Rhodospirillum rubrum ATCC 11170: one gene and its partner. Each later gene encodes a partner of the first gene's protein in a complex. Links are inferred from orthologs where the notes say so. Each region holds a gene or a part of one and is shown on either strand. Other genes may lie near its edges.

Region 1 (8,451 bases):
CGCACCCCGGAAATCCATGGGTTTCCGGGGAGTCGGGCCCGGGGAGGCGGGCTGCGGAAGGCGTTTGCGAAGGGGCTGGAAATATGGTTCCTTGCCGACCGGGTGATGGACCATCGACGACCCACGCCACGCTCGCCCGGCTATCACGGGGTGAAACCGGGTGGGTGAAACGCAATCCGAGGTGTTTTGATGATTCGTAAGGTTTTGGTGCTCGCGGCGTTGATCGGCGCTCCGCTTCTGATGCCGGGCGCCGCCTGGGCGGCCGAGAAATGCGACACGGTCGGCGTTTATGGGGCGATCGCCCTGGTGGTGTGTCCCCACGTCAACGACCCCCCGGCGCTTGAGCGGGCCGGACGCGAGGCCTGCGCCCCGATCAATGTGCGCGGGGTGTGCAACGCCTGGATCTGGAACAAGGCCGACCGCGCCGCCCGCGCCCTGCCGATGACCGATCGCCAGCTTGGCGCCGTCACCGCCCTGTGGGTCAATAAGCAAAACACCCTCAAGGTCTGCGCCCGCGATGGCTGCTATGGCGGCCAGACCCGGAAAACCGGCAAAAAATAGACGCCGATGACCGTGGATCTCGCCGCCCAATGCCTGGGAGAGGGGCCGCCGCTGGTGGTGCTCCACGGCCTGTTCGGATCGGCGCGCAATTGGGCGGGAATCGCCCGCCGGCTGGGCGATCGCTATCGGGTCCATGCGCTTGATCTGCGCAATCACGGCGAGTCGCCCTGGACCGAGGCCCTGGATTACCCGCTGATGGCCGGCGATGTGGCGGCCTATATCGAGCGCGAGATCGGCGACGGCCCCGCCCCGGTGGTGGTGGGCCATAGCATGGGCGGCAAGGTGGCGATGACCCTGGCCCTGCTTCACCCCGGGCGGGTTGGCGCCCTGGTGGTGGCCGATATCGCCCCGGTGGCCTATCGGCCGGGCCTGGACGCCTTCGCCGAGGCCATGCTGGCCGTGCCGCTGGCCGGACTCGCCCGCCGCTCCCAGGTCGAGGCCCTGCTTGCCGACAGCATCCCTTCCCCGGGCATCCGGCGTTTTCTGGCGCAAAATATCGTTGAGGACCCGGCGGGCGGCTTGCGTTGGCGCTTGAACCTCGAAGGTCTGCGCCGTGAAATGGCCACCCTGGCCGGCTTTCCGGCCTTTCCCGCCGATCGGACTTTCAGCGGGCGCACCCTGGTGGTGCGCGGCGCCCTGTCGGATTATGTCGGCGAGGCGGAGCGGCCGGCCTTTGAGCGGCTGTTTCCGGGCTATCGTCTGGCCACCCTCAAGGGCGCCGGCCATTGGCTGCATTCGGAAAAGCCCGAGGCCTTCGTCGATATCCTGCGCGGCTTTCTTGGCGCGCCCGCCGCCCCTTAAAACGCCCCCGGACCATCGGGGCGGCAGCCGGCTTCCATCATCAACACCATCCAGGGGCGCCAGCGCAGGCGGTCGTCGAAGCGCTGGCCGTTGGGGCCGGCGGGATCGCCCGGATCGGCGCTTACCCAGGGGGCGGGGATGGGGCCCGGCGAGGGGGTTAGCCCGGCATTGACGCGTTCGGCCAGCGAGTCGCCGTGCGGTTGGCCGGGAAAGGCCCTGCCATCGGCCAGGATGGCGCCGAAGCGATTCGGGCCGTGGCTGATCAGCACGAAAGCCGGTGTGGCATGGGGAAGCGGCGGCGCCGCGGCCGGCGGATTGAGCGCCAGGGTGCCGGCCGCCCGGGCGAAGGCCTGAGCGGCCGGCGCGCAATCAAGAGGCGGATAATCGCCAGCCCACGAGCGTCCGCCCAAAGCAGGGGCGGCGAAGGCGGGATCGATGGCATAGGACAGGCGCGCTCCCCAGCCGTCCACGGCATCGGCGCCGGCAAGGCCCAGCGACGCCCAGGGGACAAGACCGATCTTGCGGCACCAGGCGCCATCTTGCCGACCGTCGCCGCCCTCGCGGGCCGCCGGGCAGGGCAGGGCGCCATTGGTCAGAACGATGCGGGTCAGGGCCGCTTCGACCCGGTCGAAGGCCAGGGCGGTGCGCAGATCGGCCGTGCGCGCCCGCAGCGCGCCGACGGCGGCCAGCCCGCCCCCGGCCATCACCCCGAGCAAGGCCAAGGCCACGGCCATTTCCATCAGGGTGACTCCGCGACGGGCGGCGGAGCGCAGGGGCGAAAGCACGGCGGAGAGGGGGCGGCGCGGACCGGACGGCACCACCGGGAGTCAGTGGCGCAGCAGAATCAGAACAATCCCGACCGTGGCCGCGAGATTGAAGCCAACCATCCATTTCAAGACGGCCATATCCGTGTGGATCGGCGCGACTTCTCTTTGCAGTCCGGTCTGTGTCACCACCGACTCATGCAAGGCCGCCTCAAGCGCCACGGTATGGGCTAGCGCCTGATCCTCGGGAATACCCGAAGCTTTCAGGGTCTCAAGGTAAGTCAGGCGGTCGAAGGTGGTGGTGCTCATGGACAAAAAATCGCCCTGAGCCCTGGCGATGTCAAGACCGCCCCTTGCGCTCCTCTAAGGATCGCCAGGGCGGCGAACGGAAAAGGGACCCAGGATTTTCCTGCTACCGCTCTGTCTAATCGACTCTTAAGAAAAGTCTCCGCGTTAAAGGATTTTCTCTTATGCGGTTTTCTTCAGTGCCGTTTCGCCCACCGTTCATGCCAAAGGGCGGCCCCCCATCCGAGCAAGGCGACGATCACGGGAAGAACCACAAAGGCGAAAAGCTGAGTGTTGGTCATGACTTCAGCCCTTTCAGCACGAGGCGCGCCGACAAATGGAGGGCGAGCGCCGCCCCGATCCATAGAATGGCCCCAAGGACCAGGACCGCAAGGGGTACATGGACATCTCCCCCCGCGTTGTAGAAGACGGCGGCGATAGGAGCCAGAACACCCAGGGCGAAACAAGACGAGGCGGCGGTATTAAGTGCGGTCGCCGTCAGTTTGGTCTGCTCATTGGCGATCAAGCTCATAGGAGACCCATCAATCGAGGCTATCCCTTGTTTCTCACGCCTTCAGGGACCGGTCCGGGCGTGGTTGCCACCGCCTTAGGATGTAAAAAAGGACGGCGCTTTTCAAGACACCGTCCTTTTTCTTATCTGGTGCCGGATACAGGATTCGAACCCGTGACCCCCTGATTACAAATCAGGTGCTCTACCAACTGAGCTAATCCGGCGTCATGCCCGCCTGCGCCCTTCATAAACGCAAAGGGCGTGGGCGGGCAAGGGGGTGATCAGGGGCGCAGGCCGCGACCGCTGAGTTCGTAGAAGGTCACGGCGGCGGCGTTGGACACATTCAGGCTTTCAACGCCGCTATCCATCGCCAGTTTGACCAGCAGATCGCAGTGATCGCGCACCAACCGGCGCAGGCCGGCGCCCTCGCTGCCCAGCACGACGACGCAACGCTCGGGCAGGGCGGCCTCGGCCAGGGTGGTCTCGGCCGAGGCGTCGAGGCCGGCGCACCAGAAGCCGTGCTCCTTGAAGGTATCAAGGGCCTGGGACAGGTTGATGGCGCGGACCAGCGGCACGCGTTCCAGGGTGCCGCTGGCCGATTTGGCCAGGGTGCCGGTTTCCTCGGGCGAATGGCGGTCCTGGACGACGACGGCGCGGATGCCGAAGGCGGCGGCCGAGCGCAGGACGGCGCCGATGTTATGGGGGTCGGACACCTGATCGAGGATGGCGACCACCGAGGGACCGGGGATGCGGGCGATCTCCTCGACGGTGGGCTGGGACAGCGGCGCCACCTTGAGGGCCAGACCCTGGTGGACGGCGCCCGGCGGCACCACGGCTTCGATCGCCTCGCGGTCGGCGGGCTCGACCGTCGGCCCGCCCTTGGGCAGCCCCTCGGCGGCGCCGGCGAGGGCGAGCAAACGCAGGGCTTTGCGCTCGGGGTTCTGCAGGGCGGCCTCCACGGCGTGGCGACCAAACAGCCACAGACCGCCATCGCCGCGCCCTCCAGGGCGCTTGCCGCGGGCGGCGGGCTCGGGGCGGCGCGAGGCCCCATCGGCTTCGCCGCGCGGCGCGGGCGGACGGGGCGGGCGGGCGGTGGAGCCGGCACCGGCGGCGGGGCGGGGGAGGGGACGACCGGCCGGCGCCGCGGAGGACTCGGTCGAAGAGGGGGCGCGGGATGGGCGGCGCGGCGGGCGGGTCATGGCGGGCTCCGGGTCGCGGGGAGGGGAAAAGGGTGGGGAAGGTGCCCCATCGCAAGCCCCCTGTCTGCAAAGAAAGAACATCGGACACCACTTTATCATTGACACCGCGAGGCTGTTTCCATATTTCATGTCCTCCGCCGCCGGGGGCCGGATTAACGGGTCTTGCGGAGGGGTGGTCGAGTGGTTAAAGGCACCGGACTGTAAATCCGGCGGGGTAACCCTACGCTGGTTCGAATCCAGCCCCCTCCACCAACCGCTCCGTCCCCCGGTGGCGCGCCTGCGGGTGTAGCTCAATGGTAGAGCCCCAGCCTTCCAAGCTGGTTGTGTGGGTTCGATTCCCATCACCCGCTCCATTCCGTTCCAAGGCCCCTACGTTTAACGCCGCCCTCTCAGAAGCCGTTCGGTCGGGTCGGGCAACCGCAACCATAGAAGGTACGGGATCGAAGATGTCGAAAGAAAAGTTTGCGCGGACGAAGCCCCATTGCAACGTCGGAACGATTGGTCACGTTGACCATGGCAAGACGTCGCTGACGGCTGCGATCACGAAGGTTCTGGCCGAAGCGGGCGGGGCGACGTTCCAGGCCTACGACCAGATCGACAAGGCGCCGGAAGAGCGTGCGCGCGGCATCACGATTTCGACGGCGCACGTTGAGTACGAGACGGAAGCGCGTCACTACGCCCACGTCGACTGCCCGGGCCACGCCGACTATGTGAAGAACATGATCACCGGCGCGGCGCAGATGGACGGGGCGATCCTGGTGGTTTCGGCCGCCGACGGCCCGATGCCGCAGACCCGCGAGCACATTCTTCTGGCCCGTCAGGTCGGCGTTCCGGCCCTGGTGGTGTTCCTGAACAAGTGCGACATGGTCGACGACGAGGAGCTGCTTGAGCTGGTCGAGCTTGAGGTCCGCGAGTTGCTGACGAGCTACGACTTCCCCGGCGATGACATTCCCATCATCAAGGGCTCGGCTCTGGCCGCTCTGGAAGACAGCGACCAGAAGCTTGGTCACGATGCCATCCTCGAGCTGATGAAGGCGGTGGACGATTACATTCCGCAGCCCGAGCGCCCGAAGGACAAGCCGTTCCTGATGCCGATCGAAGACGTGTTCTCGATCTCGGGTCGTGGTACGGTGGTGACCGGTCGCGTCGAGCGCGGCATCGTCAAGGTTGGCGAGGAAATCGAGATCATCGGTATCCGCGACACCCAGAAGACGACCTGCACCGGCGTCGAGATGTTCCGCAAGCTGCTTGATCAGGGCGAGGCCGGCGACAACATCGGCGCGCTGCTGCGCGGCACCAAGCGTGATGACGTCGAGCGCGGTCAGGTTCTGGCCAAGCCGGGTTCGATCACCCCGCACACCAAGTTCAAGTGCGAGGCCTATATCCTGACGAAGGAAGAGGGTGGCCGTCACACGCCGTTCTTCTCCAACTATCGTCCGCAGTTCTATTTCCGCACGACCGACGTGACCGGGACGATCGAGCTGCCGGAAGGCACCGAGATGGTTATGCCCGGTGACAACATCGGCATGACGGTACAGCTGATCGCGCCGATTGCCATGGACGAGGGTCTGCGGTTCGCTATCCGCGAGGGTGGCCGTACCGTCGGTGCCGGCGTCGTCGCCAGCATCGTTCAGTAAGACGCCTAAGCCATCCAGCCAGTCCTTGTCGGGTCTGGCTGGATGGCGCGTGCCTTGGGGCTGGGCAACCGGGCGCGGCTAGCGGATGGATCAAGAAAGTCCTTGATCTCCTTGTGCCGAACAGGTATATGACCCAGCTCTCCCGGCCAAGACCGTCCGGGGGTTTTTTATCGGGGCCTGGCCCTGGTAGCGTGTGGAAGTCCTTTGGCTTCTTTAGGGTTTCGGGGGCGCTCATCGTCCCCGTGTTGGTTTCGGAAGTGGTGGCACTTTCGATGTTCCCAAGGCGCCTCGCGCCTTTGGAATGGACCACCCGGATGATCCATCCGGGTTTTCCGGCCGCTGGAGGGGTGTAGCTCAACTGGTAGAGCACCGGTCTCCAAAACCGGGGGTTACGGGTTCAAGTCCTGTCACCCCTGCCAACGGCCGTGACGTGCCGCCCGTGAATTCCGCCGGAGATCGCCTGTCGTGATCTCCGTCCGGTGCCGTCCTTCGGCGCCACGGCTTGCCAAGGGCAGGCCCTTTTCGGAACAATCGCCGATCCGGCGAAGTCCCGCAGTTTGGAAGGTCAGGATGCCGAGGACCAACCCAGGTCAATTCGTCCGCCAGGTCCGCCAGGAAATCGGCAAGGTGACCTGGCCGTCGCGCAAGGAAACCGTCATCTCGACGGTCATGGTTTTCATCATGGCCTCGCTGGCGGCTGTGTTTTTCCTGTTGGTCGACTGGATCCTGGCCGAGGGCGTTCAGTTCATCTTTGGTTTGGGAGGTTGAGCGCGTGACCGCCCGCTGGTACGTCATCCATGTCTATTCCGGTTTTGAAAACAAGGTCGCCCAGTCCATTCGGGAACAGGCGATCCAGAAAGGCATGGACTCGCGGATCGAGGAAGTTCTGGTCCCGACCGAGGAAATCGTCGAGGTCCGTCGCGGCGCCAAGGTGAACGCCGAGCGCAAGTTCTTCCCGGGCTATGTCCTGGTCAAGATGGACCTTTCGGACGAGACTTGGCATCTGGTGAAGAACACCGCCAAGGTCACCGGTTTTCTGGGCGGTCGCGGCCGCCCCTCGCCGATCAGCGACCGCGAGGCCGAGCGCATCTTGCATCAGGTGCAAGAGGGCATCGAGCGGCCCAAGCCTTCCATCACCTTCGACGTCGGCGAACAGGTCCGCGTCTGCGATGGTCCCTTCACCAGCTTCAACGGCATGGTCGAGGACGTCGACGAGGAGAAGGCCCGGCTCAAGGTCTCGGTTTCCATCTTCGGGCGCTCGACGCCGGTGGAACTGGAATATTCCCAGGTGGAGAAGGTCTGAACGGACCTTCGGACACGCCCCATTGGTCGCGGCGCTTCCCCGGGAGGCGCGCGGCGGCGATGGCGCAACGTGGGAGGCCCGCCCCTTAAAGTCCTTGGGGCGCCGTACCACGGCCTTCGGGCACCTCTAAACGTCAAGGACCGAGGTTATCATGGCAAAAAAGATCATCGGCTACATCAAGCTGCAGGTCCCGGCGGGGAAGGCCAATCCTTCGCCCCCGATCGGCCCGGCGCTTGGTCAGCGTGGCCTGAATATCATGGAGTTCTGCAAGGCGTTCAACGCCGCCACGCAGGGCTTGGAGCCCGGCATGCCGATTCCGGTGGTGATCACCGCTTACGGCGACCGGACCTTCACTTACATCACCAAGACTCCGCCGATGACGTACTTCCTCAAGAAGGCGGCTGGCATCGGCAAGGGCTCGACCACGCCGGGCAAGGGCTCGGCCGGAACGGTCACCATGGAGCAGGTGCGTGACATCGCCGAGAAGAAGATGCCCGACCTGAACTCCCCGACCATCGAGGCGGCGGTTCAGATGGTGGTCGGTTCCGCCCGTTCCATGGGCCTGCAGGTGGTGGAGTAAGACCATGGCGAAGGTTGGAAAGCGACTGAAGGCGGCCCACGAGGGTATCGACCGCGAGGCATTTTATGACTTGCCCCAGGCCGTGCATTTGATCCGTGAGCGGGCCACCGCCAAGTTCGATGAGAGCATCGAAGTGGCGATGAACCTGGGCGTCGATCCCCGTCACGCCGACCAGATGGTCCGTGGCGTCGTCGAGCTGCCCCACGGCACCGGTAAGACCATGCGCGTCGCCGTGTTCGCCAAGGGCGCCAAGGCCGAGGAAGCCAAGGCCGCCGGCGCCGATCTGGTCGGGGCCGACGAACTGGCCGCCGACATTCAGAACGGCACCATCGATTTCGATCGCTGCATCGCCACGCCCGACATGATGGGCGTCGTCGGTCGCCTCGGTAAGGTCCTGGGCCCGCGCGGCCTGATGCCGAACCCGAAGCTGGGCACCGTCACCATGGACGTCGCCACCGCGGTCAAGGCCGCCAAGGCCGGTCAGGTGCAGTTCCGCGTCGAGAAGTCCGGCATTGTTCATGCCGGCGTCGGTCGCGCGTCGTTCACCGAAGAGAAGCTCGTTGATAACGTGCGCGCCTTCGTCGACGCCATCAACAAGGCCAAGCCCACGGGCGCCAAGGGCACTTACCTCAAGAAGGTGTCGTTGAGCTCGACCATGGGCCCCGGCCTCAAGGTCAATCTCGGGACGATTTCGGGCGCCGCCTGATCTCCGGGATTGCCGCGTTAAGATTTTCGCATCCGCTCTTTCGGATGCGGGAGAGGGCGGGCCAGAAGGGGAAACCCCGATGGTTCGCCCAAACCTGTCCGAGA
Region 2 (8,409 bases), 1.3 Mb from region 1 along the record:
CTGGCGCTAAACGCCACGATCGAAGCGGCGCGGGCCGGCGACGCCGGCAAGGGTTTCGCCGTGGTCGCCCATGAGGTCAAGAACCTGTCGACCCAGACCCGCAAGGCGACCGAGGACATTCGGGGCCAGATCGAACGGGTCCGCGCCTCGGTTTCGGCCGCGGCCAGCGATATCGCCACGATCAGCCACGTCATCCACGATATCGCCGAGGCGGCCGGGGCGATCAGCGCCGCCGTCGAGGAACAAGGGGCGGCGACCAAGGAGATCTCGCGCAGCGTGCAAGAGGTCTTGTCGACTTCGGAAAGCGTCTCGCACGATATCCGCACCCTGGCCGAGGCGGCCCGGGAAACCGAAACCACCGCCGGCGCCTTGCGCGACACCGCCGGCGGGCTTGGTCAGGCGGCGACCACCTTGCAAGAAAAGGTCGACGGCTTCCTGGGCGATCTGCGGCACGGATAGGGTCGTAACGGTTTGACCGCGAGGTGGATTCCACTGGGACGGCGGGAGGTAAGCTTATAACCAAGCCCCTGCCTCCCCGCCCTTGTGTTTCGGTTGCGCCAATGGGGAAAACGGCACAAATTCGTCGGGCGGATCAGGGGAAGTGCGAAGCCCACGGATAACGCGATGCTTCGCAACAAAAGAGTCGTCGTCAAGATTTCGGTCATCGTCGCCATCATGGGACTCGCGTTGTGCGTGACCGTCGGCTGGCTGCTTAAGTCTCAATATGACGCCCTTCTCGATGAGCGGGTGGCCCAGACGCGCGGGCTGACCGAGGCCGCCGCCGGGGTGGCGACCAAGCTGCAGGCCGAGGTCTCCGCCGGTAAAATCAGCCGCGATCAGGCGATTGGGACCTGGAAGACGGCGCTCAACGGCATGATTTACGGCGGCAATGGCTATCTCTTCGCCTATGCCATGGACGGCATCAATCTGGTTCTGCCGCCACGTCCCGATCTGGTCGGCAAGCCGGCGGCCGATAGGGGAGTCTTCCTCGCCCTTCAAGCGGCGGCGAGGCGGGGACCGGGGGGCGGGCGGGTTGATTATGTCTGGCCCCGGGTCAAGGACGGGCCGCCCATCCCCAAGGTGAGTTGGGCGATGGAGGTTCCGTCCTGGGACTTGCTGGTGGGGACGGGGGTCTATGTCGACGATGTCCAGGCGATTTTCTGGGCGAAACTGCGCGAAGCGATGCTGATCGGTGGCCTGCTGAGCGCGGTCGCCCTCTTGCTGGTCTCGCTGATCTCCCGCGACCTTTCGGCGGTTCTGGGTGATATCGCCAAGCGCATGGCGTTGATTTCCGGCGGCAAGATCGATATCGCCGTGCCCCATCAGGATCGGCGCGACGAGGCCGGAGCCATGGCGCGCTCCCTTGAGGTCTTTCGCGGCACGGTGGCCGAGACCGAGAAATTGCGCGGCGATCAGGAACGCCTCAAGGCCTCGGCCGAAGCGGCGCGCAAGGCCAATCTGGTCGAGTTGGCCAAGCGCTTCGAGGATTCGGTCAATAGCGTGGCCCAGGCGGTCGCCAAGGGGGCGCGGACGATGGACGAAAACGCCAGGACGATGTTCAGCCTGGCCAATGTCACCCGGGAGAAGGCCGGCCAGTCCTCGGCGATGAGCGAGCGCACCAACGCCACCTTCCAAACGGTGGCCTCGGCGTCGGAACAACTCTCGGCCTCGATCCGCGAAATCGCCAACCAGACCGACAAGGCGCGGGTCACCAGCCAGCAGGCGGTGGAAACCGCCGATCAATCGGCCGATCGCATGGCCGGGCTGGTCGATGACGCCGAAAAGATCGGCGCGGTGATTACCTTGATCGAGACCATCGCCAGCCAGACCAATCTGCTGGCGTTGAACGCCACGATCGAGGCGGCGCGGGCCGGCGACGCCGGCAAGGGCTTCGCCGTGGTCGCCCATGAGGTCAAGAACCTGTCGACCCAGACCCGCAAGGCGACCGAGGACATTCGGGGTCAGATCGAACGGGTCCGCGCCTCGGTTTCGGCCGCCGCCAGCGATATCGCCACGATCAGCGACGTCATCCACGATATCGCCAAGGCGGCCGGGGCGATCAGCATCGCCGTCGAGGAACAGGGCGCGGCGACGACCGAGATTTCGCGCAGCGTGCAAGAGGTTTTGTCGACTTCGGCCGACGCCTCGCGCGATATCCACACCCTGGCCGAAGCGGCCCGGGAAACCGAAAGCACCGCCGGCGCCTTGCGCGACACCGCCGGCGAGCTTGGTCAGGCGGCGGCCAGCTTGCAAGAAAAGGTCGACGGCTTCCTGGGTGATCTGCGGCAAGGATAAGGGAAAGGGGCCCTTTCAGCGCGATCGGTCTTTTTCTTGCGCTCTTTGCGTGCTGGGGTAAACTGGTCAGGCAAGCGGAGGAGGGGGCGATGAGGGCATTCTGTCGGTTTGTCGGGGCCGCTTTGTTGCTGGTGGGATTGGCCGGGCCGGCCTGGGCCGATTCCTTGCCCAAGCTGGCCATCGATGCCGATCATGTGACGGTGTCGGGGATCTCCTCGGGCGCCTATATGGCCAATCAGTTCCATGTCGCCCATTCGGCGCGGGTGGATGGCGCCGGGTTGGTCGCCGGTGGTCTGTATGGCTGCGCCGTTTCCACGGTCGTCAACGACAAGGTGATGGCGACGGCCTCGCGCGCCCTTGCCCACTGCATGCGTCAAAGCGCGTTTCTGGAAAGCGCCGACCGCTTTGTCGGTATCGCCCGCCAGCTTGAGCGGGCCGGGGCGATCGACGCCCTGGCCGGATTGCGCGGCGATCGGGTTTATCTGTTCACCGGCGAGGCCGATACGGTCGTCGGCGCCAAGGTGGTGAGGACGGCGGCCGAAGCCCTGGGGACGCTGGGGGTGACCACCACCCTGGTGAGTTCGCTTCAGGGAACCCCGGGCGCCGGGGCCAAGGCCGGTCACGCCTTTCTGACCCCCGATCGCGGCAATGCCGCCTGTTCGGCCGAAAAGAGCCCCTTTTTCAACGCCTGCCGCTACGATCAGGCCGAAGCCATCCTCAAGGTTCTCTATGGGCCGTCTCTGGCTCCGCCGGCCCCGGTCCTGTCCGGGCGGCTTTCGCGCTTTGACCAGTCGGCCTATGTACGGGGGGGGAATGCCATCAAGGCGTCGCTGTGGGACGAGGGGCTTGTTTATGTGCCCGCCGACTGCGCCGCGGGCGCGGCCTGCCGGCTGCATATCGCCTTCCATGGCTGCAAGCAGTCCGATCAGGTGCTGGGGTCGGCGGAGAAGTTCTGGGATCTGGCGGGCTATAATGGCTGGGCCGATACCAACCACATCGTCGTGCTCTATCCCCAGGCCCGGGCCATCGGCGCCACCGAGGGCTTTCCTTTGACGGCGATCAACCCCGAGGGCTGCTGGAACTGGTGGGGCTATGGCCTTGATGGAAAATTCCTGGGCCGCGAGGGGCTGCAGATCAGCGCGGTGAACGCGATGATCAACGCCCTGGCCGGGCGCTAGGGGGCGGCAAGGCGCCATTCCCTCCTTGCCAACGGCGAGCGGGAAGGTTAAATACCGGCCACACCACGCACGCGGGATTCGCGGCCGTCCGGAAAATATCCGGCGCGGCCGTTCCGGTGTCGAAGGGCTTTCTGGCCTTTTGACTCAACTGTCCCGCGGAGGTTCAACCGGAAAAGGAAAGACGCCACCATGGCTCTCCCCACATTCTCCATGCGCCAGCTCATCGAAGCGGGCTGTCACTTCGGCCACAACACCCGTCGTTGGAACCCGAAGATGGCGCCCTACCTTTATGGTCAGCGCGATAACGTTCACATCATCGATCTGCAGCAGACCGTGCCGATGCTCTATCGCGCCATGCAGGCCGTGCGCGATGTCACCGCCGGCGGCGGTCGCGTGCTGTTCGTCGGCACCAAGCGTCAGGCCCAGGATGTGGTCGCCGAGCACGCCCGTCGTTGCGGTCAGTATTATGTGAACCACCGTTGGCTTGGCGGCATGCTGACCAACTGGAAGACCATTTCCCATTCGATCAAGCGTCTGCGCGATCTGGAAGAGCGTTTCGGCGGTGGCGACCTGTTGGGTCTGACCAAGAAGGAGCAGCTCAACCTCGGCCGCGAGAAGGACAAGCTCGATATGGCTCTGGGCGGCATCAAGGAAATGGGCGGTCTGCCCGACATGCTGTTCATCATCGATACCGTCAAGGAGAGCCTGGCGGTCAACGAAGCCAACAAGCTGGGTCTGCCGGTCGTCGCCGTGATCGATTCGAATTCCGATCCGCGTGGCATCACCTATCCGATCCCCGGCAATGATGACGCCATTCGCGCCATCCAGACCTATTGCGAGCTGATCAGTGGCGCCGCCATCGACGGCATCCAGGCTCAGCTCGGCGCCGCCGGCGTCGACGTCGGTGCCGCCGAGATCGTGCCGGCCGAGACCCTTGCCGCCGAAGCCCCCGCCGCCGAGCAGCAGCCGACCGCCTGATAAGCAAGGCCGACCGCCAGGGCAGGGCCCCCCCGAGACCAGATGGCGGCGTGCAGACGCCGCCATCTTTTTGGTTCGGCTCCCGTGCCCGGAGCCGCCCGCCGATCCGATACGCTCATCGTCGCCCTCCTTCCAGCCGTTCCCGGCCCCTGCGCCGTACCCGAGGGAAGGGCGTCCGCCCTAACGAAGCACTGATTTCCAAGAGAGGACTCCCCATGGCCGAGATCACCGCCGCCCTCGTCAAGAGCCTGCGCGAGCAGACCGGCGCAGGCATGATGGATTGCAAGAAGGCCCTGACCGAAACCGCGGGTGACGTGGAAGCCGCCATCGACTGGCTGCGCAAGAAGGGCCTCGCCGCCGCCGCCAAGAAGGCCGGGCGCACCGCCTCGGAAGGTCTGGTCGGCATCGCCACCGCCGGCACCGCCGGCGCCGTCGTCGAAGTCAACGCCGAGACCGATTTCGTCGCCCGCAACGATACCTTCCAGGGCTTCGTCGAAACCGTCGCCTCGCTGACCCTGGCGGCCAAGGGCGATATCGAAGCGCTGAAGTCCGCCGCCTATCCCGGTGGCGAAGGGCGCACCGTCGAGGCCCAGGTGACCCATCTGATCGCCACCATCGGCGAGAACATGCAGCTGCGCCGCAGCGCCGCGCTTGAGGTCGAGCAGGGCGTCGTCACCAGCTACATGCACACCGCCGTCAAGCCCGGTCTGGGCAAGATCGGCGTGCTCGTCGCCCTCAAGTCGGCGGCCGATCCGGCCAAGCTCGACGAATTGGGCCGTCAGATCGCCATGCATGTCGCCGCCGCCCAGCCGCGCTACGCCTTCATTTCCGAAGTCGACGCCGAAGCCCTCGATCGCGAGCGCTCGGTGCTGAGCGAGCAGGCCAAGGCCTCGGGCAAGCCCGACGCCATCATCGAGAAGATGGTCGAAGGCCGCCTGCGCAAGTTCTACGAGGAAGTGGTCCTGACCGAGCAGATCTTCGTTATCGATGGCGAGACCAAGATCGCCAAGGTCCTGGAGAAGGCCGGCAAGGATCTGGGCGCGCCGATCGAGCTGGGTGGCTTCGTCCGCTTCCAGCTTGGCGAGGGCATCGAGAAGGAAGAGAGCGATTTCGCCGCCGAGGTCGCCGCTCAGCTGAAGAAGTAAGGCACTTTCGCCCATAAAGCGTCAAACGCCTGTTGGCCGCCGGGTTCGGGTCTCTTATGATCCGGCCCGGCGGTCGTCTGTTCCCGCCTGGGGTCTCGTAGCCGGGGCGCGGAGCTTAAAAATCACCAATCGACCAGGACGACATCGCCGGCCGACCGCGCGGCGACAAGGGAGCTAACCGAATGTCCGAGGATCAACCCCACGCCAATGGCGCCTACTACCGCCGGGTCCTGCTCAAGCTTTCCGGGGAGGGCCTGCTGGGGAACAAGGAATTCGGTCTGGATCTGGAAATGGTCGACCGCGTGGCCGGCGAGGTCAAGGCCGCCCATGATCGCGGCATTCAGGTTTGTCTGGTGATCGGCGGCGGCAATATCTTCCGCGGCATCTCGACCGCCGCCAAGGGCATGGACCGCACCAGCGCCGATTACATGGGCATGCTGGCCACGGTGATGAACGCCCTGGCCGTGCAGAACGCCCTGGAAAAACGCGGCGTGCAAACCCGCGTCCAGTCGGCGATCCCGATGTCGATGGTCTGCGAGCCCTATATCCGCCGCCGGGCGATCCGCCATATGGAAAAGGGCCGGGTGGTGATTTTCGCCGCCGGCACCGGCAATCCCTTCTTCACCACCGATACCGCCGCCGCCCTGCGCGCCGTCGAGATGAATTGCGACGCCATCCTCAAGGCGACCCAGGTCGATGGGGTCTATTCCGCCGATCCCAACAAGGTGCCCGACGCCGTGCGCTTCGAGAGCCTGACCTTCACCGACGTGCTGACGCGCGATCTGCGGGTGATGGATACCTCGGCCATCGCCTTGGCGCGCGACAACAACATCCCTATAGTGGTGTTTTCCCTGCACACCCCTGGCGCTCTGGCCGATGTCCTTGATCGCCGGGGCCGTTTCACCGAGATCCTCTGCGACAGTCACCAGGAGTAAGAACAGTGTCCGATGGCGCTTCCAGTTTCGACACCTTGAAAGCCGACCTCAGGCACCGCATGGATACGGCGGTCGAAGTCTTGCGCAAGGATTTCGCGGGGCTGCGGACCGGCCGGGCGTCGACGAGCCTGCTCGATTCCGTGATGGTCGAGGCCTATGGTCAGGCCATGCCCTTGGCCCAGGTGGCGACGGTCAGCGTTCCCGAGCCGCGCATGATTAGCGTTCAGGTCTGGGACCGCGGAATGGCCAAGGCCGTCGACAAGGCGATCCGCGACGCCGGCCTCGGCCTCAATCCGGCCTCCGACGGCCAGCTTATCCGCGTGCCCATTCCGCCGCTGAACGAAGAGCGCCGCACCGAGCTGACCAAGGTCGCGGGCAAATATGCCGAGCAGACCCGTGTCGCCGTGCGCAACGTCCGTCGCGATGGCATGGACCAGCTCAAGAAGATGGAAAAGGATAGCGCCATCAGCCAGGACGAACACAAGAAGTTCGGCGCCGAGGTTCAGGCCTTGACCGATGAGACGATCCGTCGTCTCGACGAGGCCCTGGCCCATAAGGAACAGGAGATCATGCAAGTCTGATGCAGGCCGATCCCGTGCCTTTGTTCGACGGCTCAGCCCCGTCGTCTTTCCATGTCGCCATTATCATGGATGGCAACGGGCGCTGGGCCCATGCGCGTGGCCTGCCAAGGACGGCGGGGCACAAGCGCGGGGCCGAATCCGTCCGTCGGGTGGTCGAGGCCGCTCCCGAACTGGGCATCAGCCATCTGACGCTTTTCGGTTTCTCCTCGGAGAACTGGAAGCGGCCGGAGGGCGAGATCAGCGACCTGATGGGGCTGCTGCGACTTTACCTGCGCAACGAGATCCGCGATCTCAAGCGCAACGGCGTGCGTCTGCGGGTGATCGGCCGGCGGGAACGCTTCTCGCGCGATATCGTCGCCCTGATCGAGGACGGCGAGAGCGATACCCGCGACAACGATCGCCTGCATCTGACCATCGCCCTGAATTATGGCGGGCGTCAGGAGATCGCCGACGCGGCGCGGGCCCTGGCCCGCGAGGTGGCGGCGGGCCGCCTTGATCCCGAAGCGATCGACGAGGAGGTGCTGGGCCAGCGCCTGCTCACCGATGATCTGCCCGATCCCGACGTTTTGGTGCGAACCAGCGGCGAACAGCGGATCAGCAATTTTCTGTTGTGGCAAATCGCCTATTCCGAACTGGTCTTCTCCCCCGTACTCTGGCCCGAGTTCTCGCGCGATGATCTTGCCGCCGCGGTGGCCGACTTCCATCAGCGCGAACGCCGCTTCGGCGGAGTATAAGGAAGGGCCCGGCGGTCGAAGGTCCCCGGGATCATCAGGGAGAGGTCCTTGCTCAAGACGCGTATCCTGTCGGCCCTGGTGCTGGCTCCGCCGGTGCTCGCCGCCGCTTTCTTCGGATCACCCTGGTTCGACGCCCTGGCCGCCCTGGCCGGCGCGCTGATGGCCTGGGAATGGATCCGGCTTTGCCGGGGTGGTTTCGGTCTGACGGGCTGGACCATGGCCGCGCTGATGGCCTTGACCGGCGCCCTGGCCACCCGGTTCCCCCTTGATGTCCTGCTTGGCCTCGCCCTGGCCACGCCGATGATCCGTCTGGCGATGGCCGGCGAGGATCGCCTGCGCGGCGGCATGGAGGAGGAGGGGCCGTGGTGGATCACCGCCGGCGTGCCTTATCTGGGGCTGCCTTTGGTCGCCCTGGTGTGGATCCGTGGCGAGGGCGGCTGGGAAACCCTGTTCTGGCTGCTGGCCGTGGTCTGGGCCACCGATATCGGCGCCTATGCCTGCGGGCGCACCCTGGGCGGACCTTTGCTCGCCCCGCGCATCAGCCCGAAAAAGACATGGTCGGG

The links.
Region 2: the proteins of tuf (region 1) and tsf are in contact, whole or in part, in a crystal structure (PDB 1EFU), measured with the Escherichia coli proteins. The link is inferred for Rhodospirillum rubrum ATCC 11170 from one-to-one orthologs.

What each region holds. Positions count from the first base shown.
Region 1 is NC_007643.1:3,122,911-3,131,361, reverse strand. Bases 3,802-6,662 are described here. They hold tuf (elongation factor Tu), read left to right. Parts: upstream 3,802-4,567; coding sequence 4,568-5,758; downstream 5,759-6,662. Other genes in these bases: nusG (transcription termination/antitermination protein NusG), read left to right, coding at 6,531-6,662; secE (preprotein translocase subunit SecE), read left to right, coding at 6,329-6,526; rlmB (23S rRNA (guanosine(2251)-2'-O)-methyltransferase RlmB), read right to left, coding at 3,802-4,121. Also shown: RRU_RS14000 (hypothetical protein), read left to right, coding at 190-561; RRU_RS13995 (alpha/beta fold hydrolase), read left to right, coding at 568-1,362; RRU_RS13990 (type II secretion system protein), read right to left, coding at 1,359-2,147; RRU_RS13985 (hypothetical protein), read right to left, coding at 2,190-2,435; RRU_RS13980 (hypothetical protein), read right to left, coding at 2,710-2,943; more of rlmB, read right to left, coding at 3,204-3,801; more of nusG, read left to right, coding at 6,663-7,061; rplK (50S ribosomal protein L11), read left to right, coding at 7,213-7,641; rplA (50S ribosomal protein L1), read left to right, coding at 7,646-8,347. UniProt on the Escherichia coli protein: GTP hydrolase that promotes the GTP-dependent binding of aminoacyl-tRNA to the A-site of ribosomes during protein biosynthesis. May play an important regulatory role in cell growth and in the bacterial response to nutrient deprivation.
Region 2 is NC_007643.1:1,866,702-1,875,110, forward strand. Bases 3,813-6,631 are described here. They hold tsf (translation elongation factor Ts), read left to right. Parts: upstream 3,813-4,666; coding sequence 4,667-5,596; downstream 5,597-6,631. Other genes in these bases: rpsB (30S ribosomal protein S2), read left to right, coding at 3,813-4,451; pyrH (UMP kinase), read left to right, coding at 5,779-6,531; frr (ribosome recycling factor), read left to right, coding at 6,591-6,631. Also shown: RRU_RS08215 (methyl-accepting chemotaxis protein), read left to right, coding at 1-459; RRU_RS08220 (methyl-accepting chemotaxis protein), read left to right, coding at 625-2,295; RRU_RS08225 (periplasmatic short-chain-length polyhydroxyalkanoate depolymerase PhaZ1), read left to right, coding at 2,385-3,473; more of rpsB, read left to right, coding at 3,663-3,812; more of frr, read left to right, coding at 6,632-7,112; RRU_RS08250 (isoprenyl transferase), read left to right, coding at 7,112-7,846; RRU_RS08255 (phosphatidate cytidylyltransferase), read left to right, coding at 7,895-8,409. UniProt on the Escherichia coli protein: Associates with the EF-Tu.GDP complex and induces the exchange of GDP to GTP.